Linked DNA regions of Catellatospora sp. TT07R-123. The protein of the gene in region 1 interacts with the protein of each later gene in a pairwise test. Links are inferred from orthologs where the notes say so. Each region holds a gene or a part of one and is shown on either strand. Other genes may lie near its edges. The genes, in order: rplL and dnaE.

Region 1 (10,355 bases):
ACGCATCATGGCGGTATCGTACACACGTTCGAACAGCAGGCAAGGACTGTCTTGACGGCGCCGGGGGACGTACAGTGTGGTTCCGCATTCCTGAGGGTGAGCTGCCGCTGCGGCCGGTCCAGCCCGTCCTCACCGAACGGCTATAAATTGGTCGGACCGCGGCGTGGCACGCCATGCGGGCTTCCTCTTGTGCCGGAACCTGTGGCACGATCCTTGACAGCCCCTGGTTTTCCTCTGTCACCCGTGGAGTCGATGATGCGAACGAGCAAGCTTGCCCGGTGGATGGGCAGCGGCGCGCTCATCGTGGCGCTGGGAACCGTGCTGGGTGGTGTCGCAGAGCCGACGATGTCGGCGCAGGAGTTCCAGTGGAGCGCCGGTGAGACCGTCCTTCCGGACGAGTTCCAGTGGAGCTCTCTGCCCAGCGGTGACGACACCGCGGGTGCCACGGCGCTGACGGGCCGTGAAGAAGCCGAATTTCAGTGGAGCTGACCGGTAGCCGGTCAGCCCCCTAGAGAGCGGACCAACGGCGTTGGCCAGAGCTGAACGAGGCGTGCGGCGCTCCGCCGAACTGGCCTGGTTGATCACGGGCCCGGCAGCGGTGCTGGCCCTCGGACTCTCGGCGCTGGCCGCCAATCGTTCGACGGCACACCTTGCGCACTGGTGGCTGATCCCGCTCTTCTTCGCCCTGTGGGTCGGCGCGGAGACGACCGTCCTCCAGTTCGAGGTCCGGCGGCACGGGTTCTTCCTCACCCTCGCCGAGATCCCATTCCTCCTCGGGCTCTTCTACCTGCCCCCGGTGCCGCTGCTGCTGACCCGCATCGCGGTGCAGTGCATCGTGCAGTGGCGGCGCAAGGTCGCCCCGGTCAAGGCGGCGTTCAACGTCGCGGTCATGTCGCTGGGCACCGCGGCCGCCAGCCTGCTGGTGCTGATCGGCGGCCCGATCGACCTCGAAGATCCGCGCAGCTGGCTGGTGCTGGTCGTCGCGGTGATGGTGAGCGTGCTGGTCTCGCTCGTCAGCGTGGTCAGCGTGATCACCCTCGTGCAGGGAAGGTTCGCGCCGCAGGAACTCGCCGCGGCGGTGCCCGGCGTCGTCATGGCCGGCATCAACACCGCCGTCGGGCTCGCGGTCCTTCTGCTGCTACAGCAGGGCATCGGCGCGATCATCCTGATGGCGGTCCTGATCGTCTGCTTCGCCCTGGCATACCGGTCGTACAACCGGTCGATGAACCAGCACCGCACGCTGACCGAGATCTACGACCTGACCGGCGCCATCTCCGACACCCCGCACGACGGCACCCTGCCCGACGTCCTGCTCGCGCGGGTCCGGCAGCTGCTCCAGGCCGAGTACGCGACGCTGTGGCTGCCCGCGCAGGGGCGCCACCCCGAACTGCTGCTCAGCGCGCGGCCCGACGACAAGGGCCTGCTCGACGTCGCCGGCGCGCCGGACTCGATGCGCAAGCAGGCGGTCGGCACGGGGCGGACCGTCGCCGGCGGTGCCAAGCTCGGCGACGACCAGCTCCGCGCGGAGCTGCGCGAGTCCAGCGTCAAGGACGCGATCGTGGTGCCGCTGCGGGCCAGCTCCGCGGTGATCGGAACGCTGGAGGTCGCGGGCCGCCTCGGCGACAACATGCACTTCGGCCCGGCCGACGTGCGGCTGCTGGAGTCGGTCGCCGCGCACGCGGCGGTGGCGGTGGAGAACAACCGCCTGGTCGACCGGCTGCGCTACGACGCCTACCACGACGCGCTGACCGCCCTGCCCAACCGGCGCCGGGTGACCCAGGCGCTGGAGGAGGCGGTGCGGGTCCGCGCTCCCGGCGAGGTCGTGGCCCTGCTGATGTTCGACGTGGACGGGTTGCGCGACGTCAACGACTCGCTCGGCCACGCCGCGGGAGACCAGCTGCTGGCCGAGGTGGCCACCCGGCTGCGCACGCTGGCGCCGCCCGCGGCCCTGGTGGGCCGCTCCGGCGGCGACGAGTTCGTCGTCACCCTGCGCCTGCCCCACGCCGAGGCCGCCGTCGACCTGGCGACCGAGCTGCGGAGCCTGCTGCAGGACCCGATGACCTTCGGCTCGCTGACCCTCGACGTCAACACGGCGGTGGGGATCGCGCTGCATCCCGAGCACGGCTCCGATCCGGCGACGCTGATCCAGCGCGCCGACGTGGCGACGCACGCGGCCAAGGGCCTGGCCAGCGGCGTGCAGCTGTTCGACGTCGGGCTGGAGTCGCGGTCGATGCGGCGGGTGGGCCTGGCCGGCGACCTGCGCCGCGCCCTGGACAACGGCGAGCTGGAGGTCTTCTTCCAGCCCAAGGTGTCGCTGCGGGACCGGCGCCTGGTCGGGGTGGAGTGCCTGGCCCGCTGGGAGCACCCGACCCACGGCGCGGTCGCGCCCGAGGACTTCGTCGCGGTGGCCGAGCACACCGGCCAGCTGTCCCGCCTGACCGACGTGGTGCTGCGCGAGGGCCTGCGCCGGGCGCGGCAGTGGGTGGACGCCGGACGGCCGCTGTCGGTGGCGGTGAACCTGTCCCCGCGCACCCTGGTCGACCCGTCGTTCCCGCAGCGCGTCGACGATCTGCTCCAGGAGTACGGCGTATCGCCCGACCGGCTGACGCTGGAGATCACCGAGGACGGGGTGGTCGACGGCGTCGACCGCCTGCTGCCCACCCTGCGCCGCCTGTACGACCTGGGCGTGCACCTGTCCGTGGACGACTTCGGCACCGGCTACTCGTCGCTGTCGTACCTGCGGCGGCTGCCGGTGCACGAGGTGAAGGTGGACCGCTCGTTCGTGCAGGGCATGGCGACCGACCCGGGCGATCTGGCGATAGTGCGGGCCGTGGTGGACATCTCGCGGCACTTCGGGCTGACCGTGGTGGCCGAGGGTGTCGAGAGCGAGCTGACGCTGGAGCTGCTGGAGGAGATCGGCTGCGACATCGGCCAGGGCTTCCTGTTCAGCCGGCCGCTGCCGTACGAGCGGCTGGAGGCGTGGCTGGGCGCCCAGACCGACGCCGAGCCCACCCCGCTGGGCGAGGTGCGCCGCCTGCGCGCGGTCGGCTGAGGCCGTCCGCCGGATGCCGCGGCAAGGTTGTGGCGCGCCACACCGAACCCGATTTCCGCCAGGGCCCGATGTTGTGTACTCTTACCAAGGCGCGCGGCGAGGTGGGAAACCACCAGGCAGCGAGCACGCCCCCTTAGCTCAGTCGGCAGAGCGTCTCCATGGTAAGGAGAAGGTCTACGGTTCGATTCCGTAAGGGGGCTCGACCGGACTGCCGGATATTCTTCCGGCAGGGCTCGCCAGGCGGTGTAGCTCAGTTGGCAGAGCAAGCGACTCATAATCGCTGTGTCGCCGGTTCAAGTCCGGCCATCGCTACGCATTAGACACCCGGGCGTCAGCCGCCGGAGGGTGCGCGACCAGGTCGGGCAGCAGCTCCGATGGTCGAGCGGTGTAAGGATCGCCACTGGTGACCCTTTTGCAGATCGGGACGGACTCTGTCTATCCTGAAATGCCGGTAATTCAAAGCAGCTGTTTCAGAAAGGCACTCCCGTGGCCAAGGCGACTGACGTACGTCCAAAGATCACCATGGCGTGCGTGGACTGCAAGGAGCGGAACTACATCACCAAGAAGAACCGGCGTAACGACCCGGATCGGATTGAGCTGAAGAAGTTCTGCCCGCGCTGCGGCAAGCACACCGCGCACCGCGAAACCCGCTGAGCGACTCAGCGCGAGACCCGATGACGGCGGTCTCACCAGATCTTCGAGCAGGGGGTGGCCCACCAGGGCCACCCCCTGCTGGCATAGGTTCACTGGCATGCCGATGGATCAGTCGTTCATCGGTCGGACATACCCGCCGACCGAGCCCTATCAGGTGGGGCGCGAGAAGATCCGGGAGTTCGCCGACGCGATCGGCGCCCCGGACGCCCTGTACCACGACGTGGCGGCCGCGCACGCGGCCGGCTACCGCGACGTGGTGGCGCCGCCCACCTTCCCGATCATCCTGAGCTTCGCCGCGATGGAGCAGATCGTCACCGACCCCGAGCTGGGCATGGACTACACCCGTGTGGTCCACGGCGATCAGCGCTTCAGCTACCGCCGCCCGATCGTGGCCGGCGACGAGCTCGTGGTGGTGAGCAGCATCGACGACATCACCCACCGGGGCGGGCACGACTTCCTCACCACCCGCGCGGAGCTGTCCACGCCGGCCGGGGAGCCGGTCGTCACGGTCGTGTGCAAGCTGGTCGTCCGAGGGCACGGTGAGTGAGATGGCGTACGAGACGGGGCAGCAGCTGCCCTCGCAGACCTTCCGGGTGACCCGCGCGGACCTGGTCCGCTACGCGGGGGCCTCCGGGGACCTCAACCCGATCCACTGGAGCGAGCGTACCGCGGTCGGGGTGGGCCTGCCGGGGGTGATCGCGCACGGCATGTACACGATGGCGCTGGCGGGCCGGGCGGTCACCAACTGGGTCGGCCGGGCGGACGCGGTGCTCGACATCGGGGTGCGGTTCACCCGCCCGGTGCCGGTGCCGGACACGGACGAGGGAACCGCGGTGGACTTCACCGCGGTGATCAAGTCGGTCACCGCGGAGGGTCTGGTCACGTTCGACCTGACCGCCACGTGCGGTGGCGAGAAGGTGTTGGCGCAGGCCAGGGTCGTGATCCGGCAGGACTGACGGGCCGGTGGGGGGTCGGCGAAACAGGCCGGACAAAAAAGGGCCGAGCCCAGTTGGCTCACTCGCCCGGATACCCGTACACTGGTCCGCCGTGGGGTTAGTGACCTCTGACGGTTAGCTTAGGCGGCCGTTCAGGTGACTTTCCCGCACAGGGGTGTGGCGCAATTGGCAGCGCAGCGGTCTCCAAAACCGCAGGTTGCAGGTTCGAGTCCTGTCGCCCCTGCGGCTTCGGCCTACCGGCCCTCGGTGGGCGATCCGTGGAAACTGGCCGTCGGCATGGCCGACGGCGCACCATGGGTCGTATGGCCCTCTCGGCCCCACCTGGGGCAGGGGCCAGCGTGACAGGTGCCCCTCGACAGCGAGGGCACACGGGCCCGTGTCCCTGCACGGACCCGACACCACCCCGCGAGATGGAAGTAGGGCGCAGTGGCCGAGAGCAACCGACGTGGCGAGGACGCCGCGGCCGAGCACGTCGACGACGTGTTCGACGACGCTGTCGACGATGACGCCCTGACCGACGAGGACGCTGCCGTCGGCGGCGGACGCGGCACGGCGACCAAGGCCCGGCCGGTGGACGGCAAGGGCGCTCGCGCGGTCAAGAAGGCGGACGCGACCGAGAAGGTCGGTTTCTTCGGTCGAATCGGACGTTTTGTCCGTGAAGTCGTCGCCGAGCTGCGTAAGGTCATCTGGCCGACTCGTAACGAACTGCTCACCTACACCGCGGTCGTGCTCGTGTTCGTGACCGCCATCATGGCGATCGTGACCGGCCTCGACTACCTGTACGCCAAGGGTGTGCTGTTCGTCTTCGGCGACCACAACGCCAAGTAACGAATACGGAAGTGAGCGAGCTACGTGCCTGAGTACGACGAGACGGCCCAGTCCGACGACATCGAGGTGACCTCCGCGGTCGCGGTGTCCGACGAGCCGGCGCACGGGGCGGCGGAGCACGCTGAAGACGAGTTCGACCCGGCTGCCGAGCTGCGGCAGAAGCTGCGGTTCGCCCCGGGCGACTGGTATGTCGTGCACTCGTACGCCGGTTACGAGAACAAGGTCAAGACCAACCTCGAGACCCGCATCACCAGCCTCGACATGGAGGAGTACATCTTCCAGGTCGAGGTGCCGACCCGCGAAGAGGTCGAGGTCAAGAACGGCAAGCGCACCCAGGTGCAGAGCAAGGTCTTCCCCGGCTACCTGCTGGTCCGGATGGACCTGACCCCCGAGTCGTACTCGTGTGTGCGCAACACGCCCGGGGTGACCGGGTTCGTGGGTGCCACCGACCGCGCGGACCGGCCCGCGCCGCTGAGCCTCGACGAGGTGCTCAAGTGGCTGCTGCCGTCGGTCGAGGCGCCCGGTGCGCAGAAGAAGGCCAAGGCCGAGATCAGGGTGCTCGACTTCGAGGTGGGCGACTCGGTGACCGTCACCGACGGCGCCTTCGCCTCGCTGCCGGCGACGATCAGCGAGATCAACGCCGACCAGCAGAAGCTCAAGGTGCTCGTCTCGATCTTCGGCCGGGAGACCCCGGTCGAGCTCAACTTCAACCAGGTCACCAAGATCTGACGAAGCTCTCCGGACGCGGCGGGTGGCCTCTGGCCCCCGCCGCGTCGGCGTTGCGGGCGCGCGCCGCCGCGCCGCGTCCGCGGTCACACCGACCTCGGCGAATAGGCGCGGACCAGTATGCGGTAGCCTTGAACGTCCGGCCTGTGCCGCGCGCTGACCGTGCGCGCATCGCACCGGCCGGTCCGGTGTAAACCACCCTGATCCGGCGTTCGATGCCGGGTCGACAAGTCCCAGGAAGTAGACATGCCTCCGAAGAAGAAACTCGTCAAGACGTTCACGCTGCAGCTGAAGGCCGGCCAGGCCACCCCGGCTCCGCCGGTGGGTCCGGCGCTGGGTCAGCACGGCGTGAACATCATGGAGTTCTGCAAGGCGTACAACGCCCAGACCGAGTCGCAGCGCGGTGACATCGTCCCGGCGCAGATCAGTGTGTACGAGGACCGTACGTTCACGTTCATCCTGAAGACGCCGCCCGCCGCCCGGCTCCTGATCAAGGCCGCCGGCGTGCCCAAGGGCTCCGGCGTGCCGCACACCACCAAGGTCGGTTCGGTGACCCGCGCCCAGCTCCGGGAGATCGCCGAGAAGAAGATGTCCGACCTGAACGCCAACGACATCGAGATGGCCGAGCGCATCATCGCCGGCACCGCTCGGTCGATGGGCATCACCGTCAAGGACTGACGCCGTCGTACGGCGCTGCGCGCCGACGGTGACCCATTTCGTGGGAGGGCCCGCAGGGGCTCGACACAACCACAGGAGAACTGAGAAATGAAGCACGGCAAGTCTTACAACACGTCCTTCGAGCAGGTGGACCGTACCAAGCTGTACGGCCCGCTCGAGGCGATCAAGCTCGCCAAGGACACCACCAAGGTGAAGTTCGACGCCACGGTCGAGGTCGCGATGCGCCTCGGTGTCGACCCCCGCAAGGCGGACCAGATGGTCCGCGGCGTGGTGAACCTGCCCCACGGCACGGGCAAGACCGCCCGCGTCATCGTCTTCGCCTCCGGCGAGAAGGCCGCCGAGGCGACCGCCGCCGGCGCCGACGCGGTGGGCACCGACGAGCTGGTGGCCCGGATTCAGGAGGGCTGGCTGGACTTCGACGCCGCGATCGCGACGCCGGACCAGATGGCCAAGATCGGCCGTATCGCGCGGATCCTGGGCCCGCGCGGTCTCATGCCGAACCCGAAGACCGGCACCGTGACCATGGACATCGCCAAGGCGGTGGCCGACATCAAGGGTGGCAAGATCACCTTCCGGGTGGACAAGCACTCGAACCTGCACCTGATCATCGGTAAGGCCTCGTTCTCGCCCGAGCAGCTGGTCGAGAACTACGCCGCGGTGCTCGACGAGGTCCTGCGCTGCAAGCCGTCCGCGGCCAAGGGCAAGTACCTCAAGAAGGTGTTCGTCACCACCACGATGGGCCCGGGCATCCCGGTCGACCCGAACGTGACGCGCAACTTCCTGGAGACCGAGGCCTGATCCGCCCCGCTCCGTCACGGCGCCGTCCGCACACCGCGGGCGGCGCCGCTGCTTTGCCGGGGTACGTCACAGCACCCCGATTTGGTGGCCCGATACCCGGTCACGTAGAGTCGCCGTAACAGTTCCACCCAAAGACCGCTGGTCATCGTCCGGGCAACCGGGCGATCGAAGGACCCGCCGCTCGGCAACGAGCGGGAGAACGGGCGGCCCGCGCAGGGAAGGACGGTAGCCTCGCCTGCGGCGCCCAGCGCCGCGTGAAGCCCCGTGCGCCCTGCGCCGGGGCGTTTTTCGTTCTCCCATTCGCTGCCGGGACCAGGGTCCCCGCGAAACCAGCCTGGAGTACGAGAGAGGAGGGGACATGGCGGACAAGATCCGTGCCGACAAGGCCGGCAGCGTTGCGGAGCTCACCAAGCGCTTCCAGGAGTCCAACGCCACGGTGCTCACCGAGTACCGCGGCCTGACCGTGAAGCAGCTGACCGATCTGCGTCGTTCCATGGGCGGTGCCGAGTACACCGTCGCCAAGAACACGCTCGCGAAGATCGCCGCGACCAACGCCGGTCTGACCGGTCTCGACGCTCTGTTCACCGGTCCTACCGCGCTCGCCTTCGTCTCCGGCGACGTCGTCGACGCGGCCAAGGGCCTGCGCGACTTCGCCAAGGCCAACCCGCTGCTCGTCATCAAGGGCGGCGTCTTCGAGGGCAAGGCCATCTCGGCCGCCGAGGTCGGCAAGCTCGCCGACCTGGAGTCCCGCGAGGTGCTGCTGGCCAAGCTGGCCGGCGCGATGAAGGCAAGCATGAGCAACGCCGCTGCCCTGTTCCAGGCGCCGCTGGTGAAGGCCGTCCGTACGGCCGCCGCTCTGCAGGACAAGCTCGAGAAGGAGGGCGCCGACGCGTGAGCGTCGCCGCCTTCTGTCCCAACTTTGCTCGCGGCGTCCTGCCGCAGCTGATGAACCACGTACGAAAGGACGCCTGACATGGCGAAGCTGAGCACCGACGACCTCCTTGCCGCGTTCAAGGAGATGACCCTGATCGAGCTCTCCGAGTTCGTGAAGCAGTTCGAGGACACCTTCGACGTCAAGGCCGCCGCCCCGGTCATGGCCGGCCCGGTCGGCCCGGCCGTCGTCGCCGAGGCGCCGGAGGAGAAGGACGAGTTCGACGTCGTCCTCGACAGCGACGGTGGCAAGAAGATCCAGGTCATCAAGGTCGTGCGCGAGCTGACCGGCCTGGGCCTGAAGGAGGCCAAGGACGTCGTCGAGGCCGCCCCCAAGGCGATCCTCGAGAAGGTCAACAAGGAGACCGCCGAGAAGGCCAAGGCGAAGCTCGAGGCCGAGGGCGCCAAGATCACCCTCAAGTGATCCGGCGCCGCGTTCCGTCAGACGGGACGCGGCCTACCGCGCAGATGCGCTAGTCGAGAGGCGGGCACCCGACAGGGTGCCCGCCTCTTGCGCTTCTGGCTGCGGATACGGGCGCTCCGTTGCATAGTTGACGCCGTACGTGACACTGGAACAGTCGTCGGGTCTTGACTGGGACCGCGACGCCAGGCAGTCTTTCTTCAGTACGACCTTCCGAGTTAGTAGCGGCAGGAGTGCGGAGCGTGGCGACACCGATCTGAAGGTGGGCTGGACCACGTTCTGCGGAAGCCTGCCGTGGAGACTCGACAGCGGTCGCTGCTTCGGCTACACTGCTAGTTTGCGCTGCCCTTCGACTTTTCCCGTGCCCAGAATGTCCGATGTCGGATGCTGGTCAGGGGTCGTCGGGATGTTCGCGTAACGGCCGTTGCACCACCGGTCCTCGGAAGGACGTATCTTGGCAGCCTCCCGCCCTGCGAAGACCAGTCGATCGTCGAGCGCGTTCGCTCCTCGCCGGATCTCGTTCGGCAGAATCACCGAACACCTCGAAGTACCAAACCTGCTCGCAATTCAAACCGAGTCTTTCGACTGGCTTGTCGGCAATGAGTCCTGGCAGATCCGTTCGGTGGATCTCGTCGCAGACGCCCGATCGGGCCTTGCGGAGATCCTCGAGGAGATCAGCCCGATCGAGGACTTCTCCGGCACCATGTCGCTCAGCTTCTCCGACCCTCGCTTCGACGAGGTGAAGGCTTCCATCGAGGAGTGCAAGGAGAAGGACCTCACCTACTGCGCGCCGCTGTTCGTGACGGCGGAGTTCACCAACAACTCGACTGGCGAGATCAAGAGCCAGACGGTGTTCATGGGTGACTTCCCGATGATGACGCCGAAGGGCACTTTCATCATCAACGGCACCGAGCGCATCGTGGTCAGCCAGCTCGTCCGTTCCCCGGGTGTGTACTTCGCCAAGGAGCCGGACAAGACCTCGGACCGCGACCTCTCCAGCGTCAAGGTCATCCCGAGCCGGGGTGCCTGGCTGGAGTTCGACATCGACAAGCGCGACACCGTCGGCGTGCGCATCGACCGCAAGCGCCGCCAGGCCGTGACCGTCCTGCTCAAGGCCATCGGCTGGACCAATGACCAGATCCGTGAGCGGTTCGGCTGGTCCGAGCTGCTCATGACCACGCTGGAGAAGGACCACATCGCCGGCCAGGACGAGGCGCTGCTCGACATCTACCGCAAGCTGCGCCCTGGGGAGCCGCCGACGCGGGAGAACGCCCAGACCCTGCTCGACAACCTCTTCTTCAACCCGAAGCGG
Region 2 (7,743 bases), 1.4 Mb from region 1 along the record:
GTCTGAGGCCGCGACCCGGCCGCCCGGCGCCGGGTACGACTCGGATGATCGCCGCCGGCGGCCGCCCATGGCTTGATGATCGCCGTCTGCGGTCGCACCATGGGTTCATGATCGCCGTCTGCGGTCGCGCGATGGGTTGGTGATCGCCGTCTGCGGTCAGAATCTGCGGCTCAGCGACACTATCCGACCTCAATCAGCGATCTTCACCGCGAACCCCGAACCGCGCCCCGAACCGCGCGCCGCGCCGCGAACCCCGAACCGCGCCGCGAACCGCGCGCCACGCCGCGAACCCCGCGAACCCCGCGCCGCGCCGCGCCGCGAATCGCAGAGTGACGAGTCGCGGTCGGCCGTGGCGCCGACCGCGGACGACGGGTGGGCTCAGCCCAGGGCGGTCGGGCCCAGGAGGGCCTTGAGGTCGGCCATGAGGGCGGGGACGGGCGCCACACGCATGGGGCCGAGCCGGTAGGTGCTGGACTTCTGCCCGTTGGTGATCTTCACGTGCACCTCGGCGGGCCCGGGGTGGGTGGACAGGACCTCGCGCAGCCGCTCGGCCAGCGGCGGGGTGCACCGGTTGGCGGGCAGCGCGAGCACGACGGGCTTGGCGTCGTCGGGAGCCGAGATGTCGGGGATGGACAGGTCCATCGCCATCATCCGGGCCTGGTCGTCGCGGCGGTCGACGCGGCCCTTGACCACGACGATGGCGTCCTCGGCGATGTACTGGCCGACCAGGTCGTACGTGTTGGGGAAGAACAGCACCTCGACGGCGCCGTCCAGGTCCTCCAGGGTGGCCGAGGCCCAGGCCTTGCCCTGCTTGGTGATCCGGCGCTGGACGCCGGACAGGATGCCCGCCAGCGTGACGATCTGGCCGTCGGAGACCGAGCCCTCCTCGCTCAGCGCGGCGACGGACATGTCGGCGGCCTTGCTGAGCACGTGCTCCAGCCCGAACAGCGGGTGGTCGGAGACGTACAGGCCGAGCATCTCGCGTTCGAAGACGAGCAGGTCGGTCTTGTCCCACTCGCCGGCCGGGATGGCCGGGGTGACGACCATGGTCGGCGCGCCGGCGGTGTCGGCGAAGGCTGCGCCGAACAGGTCGTACTGGCCGATGGCCTCGTTCTTCTTCACGCCCATGAACGAGTCGATGGCGTCGGCGTGCACCGACAGCAGGCCCTTGCGGGTGTGCCCCATCGAGTCGAACGCCCCGGCCTTGATCAGCGATTCGATGGTGCGCTTGTTGCACGCCACCGCGTCGATCTTGCGCAGGTAGTCGTAGAAGTCGGTGAACGCGCCGTGCTCCTTGCGGGCCCGCACGACCGCGTCGACCACGTTGCCGCCGACGTTGCGCACCGCGGCCAGGCCGAACCGGATGTCGCCGCCGACCGGGGTGAACCGGGCCGTGGACGCGTTGACGTCCGGCGGCAGCACCTTGATGCCCATGCGGCGGCACTCGGCGAGGTAGACGGCGGACTTGTCCTTGTCGTCGCCGACCGAGGTGAGCAGCGCGGCCATGTACTCGGCCGGGTAGTTGGCCTTCAGGTAGGCGGTCCAGTACGACACCAGGCCGTATCCGGCGGTGTGGGCCTTGTTGAACGCGTAGTCCGAGAAGGGGACCAGGATGTCCCACAGCGTCTTGATCGCCTCGTCGGAGTAGCCCTTTTCCTTCATGCCGCCCGAGAACGGCACGTACTCCTTGTCGAGGATCTCCTTCTTCTTCTTGCCCATCGCGCGGCGCAGCAGGTCGGCCTGGCCGAGGGTGTACCCGGCCAGCTTCTGCGCGATCGCCATGACCTGCTCCTGATACACGATCAGGCCGTACGTGTCGCCCAGGATGTCCTTGAGGGGTTCCGCCAGCTGCGGGTGGATCGGCACCACCGGCTTGCGGTTGTTCTTGCGGTCGGCGTAGTCGTTGTGGGCGTTGGCGCCCATCGGACCCGGCCGGTAGAGCGCGAGCACCGCGGAGATGTCCTCGAAGCCGTCGGGGACCATCGAGCGCAGCAGCGCGCGCATCGGGCCGCCGTCGAGCTGGAACACGCCCAGGGTGTCGCCGCGGGCCAGCAGCTCGTAGGTGGGCGGGTTCTCCAGCGGCAGGTCCTCCAGCACCAGGGTCTCGCCCCGGTTGATCTGGATGCCCTCCAGGCAGTCGTCCATGACGGTGAGGTTGCGCAGGCCCAGGAAGTCCATCTTCAGCAGGCCGATGGACTCGCACGCACCCATGTCCCACTGGGTGATGATGGCGCCGTCCTGCTCGCGCTTCTGGATCGGCAGCACGTCCATCAGCGGCTCGCCGGACAGGATCACGCCGGCCGCGTGCACGCCCCACTGGCGCTTGAGGCCCTCGATGCCCTTGGCCGTGTCGACGACCTTCTTGGCGTCGGGGTCGGTGTCGTACAGCGTCCGGAACTCGACCGCCTCCGGGTAGCGGGGGTGGCTGCTGTCGAAGATGCCGGTGAGCGGGATGTCCTTGCCCATGACGGCCGGGGGCATCGCCTTGGTGATCTTGTCGCCGACCGCGAACGGGTAGCCGAGCACCCGGGCCGCGTCCTTGATCGCGGCCTTCGCCTTGATCGTGCCGTACGTGATGATCTGCGCGACGCGCTCCTCGCCCCAGCGCTCGGTCGCGTACCGGATCATGTCACCGCGCCGGCGCTCGTCGAAGTCCATGTCGATGTCGGGCATGGAGACGCGGTCGGGGTTCAGGAACCGCTCGAACAGCAGGCCGTGCGCCATCGGGTCGAGTTCGGTGATGCGCAGCGCGTACGCGATCAGGGCGCCCGCCGCCGAACCGCGGCCGGGACCCACCCGGATCTTCTCCTTGCGCGCGTACTCGCACAGGTCCGCGGTGACCAGGAAGTAGCCCGGGAAGCCCATCTTGCAGATGACGTCGAGCTCGTAGTCGGCCTGGCGCAGCCGGTCCTCCGGCACCCCGTTCGGGAAGCGGTCGCGCAGGCCGCGGTGCACCTCGGCACGCAGCCACGACTCCTCGGTGTGGCCCTCGGGCACCGGGAACGACGGCATCAGGTCGCGGTGGGCGAACACGGTCTTGTAGTCGCCGATCCGCTCGGCGATCTCCAGCGTGTTGTCGCAGGCCCCGGGCATGATGGCGTCCCACTGGGCGCGCATCTCCTCGGCGGACTTCAGGTAGAAGTCGCGGGCGTCGAACTTGAACCGCTTGGGGTCGGCCATCGTCGAGCCCGACTGCACGCACAGCAGCACCTCGTGCGCGTCGGCGTCGGCGGCGTACGTGTAGTGCAGGTCGTTGGTGACGATCGGCTTGAGGTTCAGGTGCTTGCGCAGCCGCTCCAGGCCCTCGCGCGCGGCCTTCTCGATCGAGATGCCGTGGTCCATCAGCTCCAGGTAGAAGTTCTCCTTGCCGAAGATGTCCTGGAACTCACCGGCCGAGGCGACCGCCTTGTCGAAGTCGCCGATGCGCAGCCACGTCTGGATCTCCCCCGACGGGCAGCCCGTCGTCCCGATCACGCCCTTGCCGTACAGATTGAGCAGCTCGCGGTCGGCGCGGGGCTTGTAGAAGTAGCCCTCCAGGCTCGCCCGCGACTGCATCCGGAACAGGTTGCGCAGGCCGTCGGCGTCGGCCGCCAGCATCGTCATGTGGGTGTACGCGCCACCGCCGGAGACGTCGTTCTCGCCGCCGTCGGCCCAGCGGACGCGGGTGCGCTCCTGGCGGGCCGTGTTCGGGGTCACGTAGCTCTCGACGCCGATGATCGGCTTGATCCCGGCGGCGGTCGCCTGCTTGTAGAAGTCGTACGCCCCGAACATGTTGCCGTGGTCGGTCATCGCCAGGGCGGGCATCCCGAGCCGGGTCGCCTCCTTGAACAGCTCCTTTAGTCTCGCCGCACCGTCGAGCATCGAGTATTCGGTGTGCACGTGCAGGTGAACGAAGGAGTCTGACACGCGCGCCAGCCTACCTCGCCGGGCTGTCGGCGACGCGCCCGCCGACCCGGTCGGGGTCAGCGGACGAACGGCTCCATCATCACCGCGGCGGCGTGCAGCCAGGCGCGCTTGGTCGCGGGCTGGAGGGCGCCGTACTCGATCGAGGAGCCGGTCTCCAGGGCGGGATCGAAGGGCACCACCACGACCGCGCGGGTACGGGTGGCGAAGTGCCTGCGCAGGTCCTCCAGCATCGGCGACTGGCCCGGCGTCGCGCACGACAGCAGCGTGACCGCGTTCTCGGCCAGCTTGCCCAGGCCCACCTCGTGCAGCAGGTCGATCATCCAGTCGGCGGTGAACGCGGCGTCCTCGCGCGGCACGGTGGTGATCACGAGCTGGTCGCAGGCGTTGAGCACGGTCTGCCAGTTGGCGCTCTCGACGTTGTTGCCCGTGTCGACGCAGACCACCTCGTGGGTGCGGCAGAGCAGCTCCAGCACCCGGCGCACGGTGTGCGTGTCCAGCCGCTGGGCGAAGCGCGGGTTCTCCTCCCCGGCGAGCACGTCGTACGACCCGTCGGAGGCGTGGCGCAGGTAGTCGTCGAGCCGGTCCTTCAGCTCGTACGGCGGGCAGTTCTCGATCTCCATCAGGTCGCCGAGCAGGTGCCGGATGGTGCGGGCGTGCCGGGCGCTGCCCGCGCGCAGCCCCAGGGTGCCGCGCAGCTCGTTGTCGTCCCAGGCCAGCACGCCCCGGCCGCGCACGCTGCCGATGGTGGCGGCGGCCAGCACGGTGGCGGTGGTCTTGTGCACGCCGCCCTTGGGGTTGGCGAAGGCGAGCACCTTGGGCCGGTCGAGCTGGCCCCGCAGCAGGTTGACGGCCTGGTCGATCTCGGAGGGCGCGGCGGCCCGCCACTCGACCCGGCCGGTGGGGCCGCCCCCGCCCGCCGACGGCGCGCCGGCGCCCGGACCGGGCGACGGCCTCAGGTCACCGGGGCGCGGCTTGGCGCGGTCCAGCAGCACCCGCCAGCGCGAGGTGTCCGGCGCCGGCAGGTTGCCCGGCTGGCCCCAGGCGGTGGGGTCGTCCGGCCCACGCTGCCCGCTGCGCTCCACGGTGCGCCCTCCCGACCCTGCCCGGACTGATCAAACGCGGCCCAGGCTACGCACCCGGCACCGGCTTGACCACCCTATGTGCTCGGGCCCCCACTCCTCCAGCCCTGTTTTGCGCCTACCCAGGTGTAACTAGGGTGCCTGGCTGGCGGATATGGCGCTCGGCGACTCGGCCGGAGTCTCGGGCCCGTCCGACGGCGTGGTCGTCGGTTCGGGTGACGGCGGCGGCCCGGCGGAGCCGGTCGGCTCGGCCGACGGGCTCGCCGGCGGTGTGGCGGTGGCGGTGGCGGTGGCGCCGGCCGGGGCCTGGCCCAGCTGCTCGGGCAGCGGCGGCAGGAACACCGCCCGGTCGAGGCGGCGCACCTCGGGAGCGGGGTCGACGGCGCGCACCTCCGGGCGGGCGGCGATCTGGTCCAGCGCGGCCGGGGTCGCCCGGACCACGGCGGCGTACACGCAGGCGCACCCGGCCCGGTACGCCTCCGCCTCGGCGGCGGCGACCGTGGAGTCGCCCAGGTAGCCCTGGCGCAGGTCGACCTCGGTCGCGTCGGTGGTCTGCAACTTCGCGGCGACCCGGCGCAGGTCGTCGGCGTCGCCCGCGCGCTTGCGCGCCACCTGCGCCATGCCCGCCACCACGTCGGCGGGGATCGTGAACGCCGGGATGCGCACCGACTGGGTCACCGCGCCGCTCAGCGGCACCCGGGCGTAGACCTCCACCACGGAGACGCCGCCGAGCACCGGGGTCAGCCGCTCCGGCGCCAGGTAGGCGCGCAGGCTGACCAGGGCGTACGTCTCGACCGGCGACGCGGTCGGGCGCTTGAGCAGGCCGGTGAGCTCGGAGCGGGCCTGGCGGGCGTACAGCGGCACGCTCTGGCCCTGCACGACGCCGACCCGCACCGTCTCCATGGCGGCGCTGTCGGCGGACGGCGCGACCGGGCGGCGGGTCGCCCACACCGCGCCCAGCAGCGCACCGATGACGCCGACCACCGCGATGCCGGTCAGCAGCCGCAGCCGTAGCCCGCCCCCGGCCGCCCGCGCGAACCCGCGCGCCAGCCTCGGCACGACCACCTGGTCGAGATGCCGCAACAACCTCTGCACTGAGGTCCTCTCCAAAGCTGAAGCACGGAAGGGCACCGCCGGTGCCCTTCCGTGCCCTAACCGGCGTCGCGCAGCAGCGACAGCGCGTGCGCGAGATCTGGCGGGTACTCGCTGACGAAGCGGACCTCTTCCCCGCTGCCCGGGTGGACGAAACTGAGCTCCCGGGCGTGCAGCCACTGCCGGGACAGGCCCAGCCGGGCGGACAGGGTCGGGTCGGCGCCGTAGGTCAGGTCACCTACACAGGGGTGGCGCAGCGCGGAGAAGTGCACCCGGATCTGGTGGGTGCGACCGGTCTCCAGCTTGATGTCGACGAGGCTGGCGGCGGGGAAGGCCTCCAGCGTGTCGTAGTGGGTGATGCTGGGCTTGCCGCCCGACATCACCGCGAACTTGTAGTCGTGCGTGGGGTGGCGGTCGATGGGGGCGTCGACCGTGCCGCGCAGCGGATCCAGATGGCCCTGGACCACGGCGTGGTATCGCTTGTCGACCTCGCGGTGCTTGAACGCCCACTTGAGGGCGCTGTAGGCCGACTCGCTCTTGGCGACGACCATCAGCCCGGTCGTGCCGACGTCGAGGCGGTGCACGATGCCCTGCCGCTCGGCCGCGCCGGAGGTGGCCACCCGCTGGCCGAGCCCGGCCAGGCCGCCGAGCACGGTCGGGCCGGTCCAGCCGGGGCTGGGGTGGGCCGCTACGCCGACCGGCTTGTCGACCACGACGATGTCGTCGTCGCTGTACACGATGCGCAGGCCCTCGATGGTCTCGACCACGACGGTCGGCGCCGACGGCGGGGCGGGCAGGGTCACTTCCAGCCAGCTGCCGCCGGAGACCTTGTCGGACTTGCCGCGCGCGGTGCCGTCGACCAGCGCGTCCCCGGCCTCGACCAGGGTCGCCGCAGCGGTGCGGGACAGCCCGAACAGGCGGGAGACAGCCTGGTCCAGCCGCATGCCGTCCAGCCCGTCCGGGACCGGCAGGCTGCGGCTCTCGCCCTTCAGGACCATGCCTGCGAACCCTGCTCGGAGCTGACGCCGGCCGAGTCGGCCTCGCGCTGGTCGCCCGCGGCGGCCTTCTTCTGCTCGTCCTTGCCCGAAAGGCGCGAGCCGTCGCGCTGGCGGCCGGTCAGTTCGAGCAGGATCGCCAGGCAGACGCCGCCGACCAGGGCCATGTCGGCCACGTTGAAGATCGGCCAGGTGCGGCCGTACGGGTCGAACAGGCTGAGGAAGTCGACCACGTGCCCGTGGAACGTGCCCGGCGCGCGGAAGATCCGGTCGAGCAGGTTGCCCGTCACGCCGCCCAGGATCGAGCCGAGGGCCAGCGCCCACGGCAGCGAGCGCAGGCTGCGCGCGGCCCAGACGATCCACGAGATCACGCCCACGGCGATGATCGGGAAGATGTAGGTGTGGTCGCGGAACAGGCTGAACGCCGCGCCGCTGTTGCGGGTCAGCGACAGGTACAGCGCGCCGCCGAGCAGCCGGACGGGCTCGTCCGGGTCGAGCTGCTTGGTGGCGATCTCCTTCGTGACCACGTCCAGCAGCACGGCGAACGAGGCCATCCCGGCGAAGATCGCGATCGCCCGGCCGTGGCCGATGGCATGTGGGGAGTGCTCCGGCTCCACCTGATGGTTCTCTTCCACCGACAACACTCCCCTGCCCTGGCGCTCTCGCACCCT

What was found.
Region 2: the proteins of rplL (region 1) and dnaE interact in binary tests that used the Escherichia coli proteins (3 or more experiments, as listed by UniProt). The link is inferred for Catellatospora sp. TT07R-123 from one-to-one orthologs.

Annotation. Positions count from the first base shown.
Region 1 is NZ_BNEM01000001.1:4,035,197-4,045,551, reverse strand. What follows is about bases 7,533-10,355. They hold rplL (50S ribosomal protein L7/L12), read left to right. Parts: upstream 7,533-8,665; coding sequence 8,666-9,046; downstream 9,047-10,355. Other genes in these bases: Cs7R123_RS17340 (DNA-directed RNA polymerase subunit beta), read left to right, coding at 9,498-10,355; rplJ (50S ribosomal protein L10), read left to right, coding at 8,051-8,587; rplA (50S ribosomal protein L1), read left to right, coding at 7,533-7,692. Outside these bases: Cs7R123_RS17415 (hypothetical protein), read right to left, coding at 1-9; Cs7R123_RS17410 (hypothetical protein), read left to right, coding at 256-489; Cs7R123_RS17405 (bifunctional diguanylate cyclase/phosphodiesterase), read left to right, coding at 551-3,052; rpmG (50S ribosomal protein L33), read left to right, coding at 3,539-3,706; Cs7R123_RS17385 (MaoC family dehydratase N-terminal domain-containing protein), read left to right, coding at 3,804-4,253; Cs7R123_RS17380 (MaoC family dehydratase), read left to right, coding at 4,255-4,662; preprotein translocase subunit SecE, read left to right, coding at 5,089-5,490; transcription termination/antitermination protein NusG, read left to right, coding at 5,515-6,219; rplK (50S ribosomal protein L11), read left to right, coding at 6,463-6,894; more of rplA, read left to right, coding at 6,982-7,532. UniProt on the Escherichia coli protein: The binding site for several of the GTPase factors involved in protein synthesis (IF-2, EF-Tu, EF-G and RF3). Is thus essential for accurate translation.
Region 2 is NZ_BNEM01000001.1:2,634,750-2,642,492, forward strand. Bases 179-4,243 are described here. They hold dnaE (DNA polymerase III subunit alpha), read right to left. Parts: upstream 3,907-4,243; coding sequence 379-3,906; downstream 179-378. Outside these bases: Cs7R123_RS11150 (hypothetical protein), read left to right, coding at 1-6; Cs7R123_RS11165 (hypothetical protein), read right to left, coding at 5,118-6,080; Cs7R123_RS11170 (RluA family pseudouridine synthase), read right to left, coding at 6,137-7,075. UniProt on the Escherichia coli protein: DNA polymerase III is a complex, multichain enzyme responsible for most of the replicative synthesis in bacteria. This DNA polymerase also exhibits 3' to 5' exonuclease activity. The alpha chain is the DNA polymerase catalytic subunit.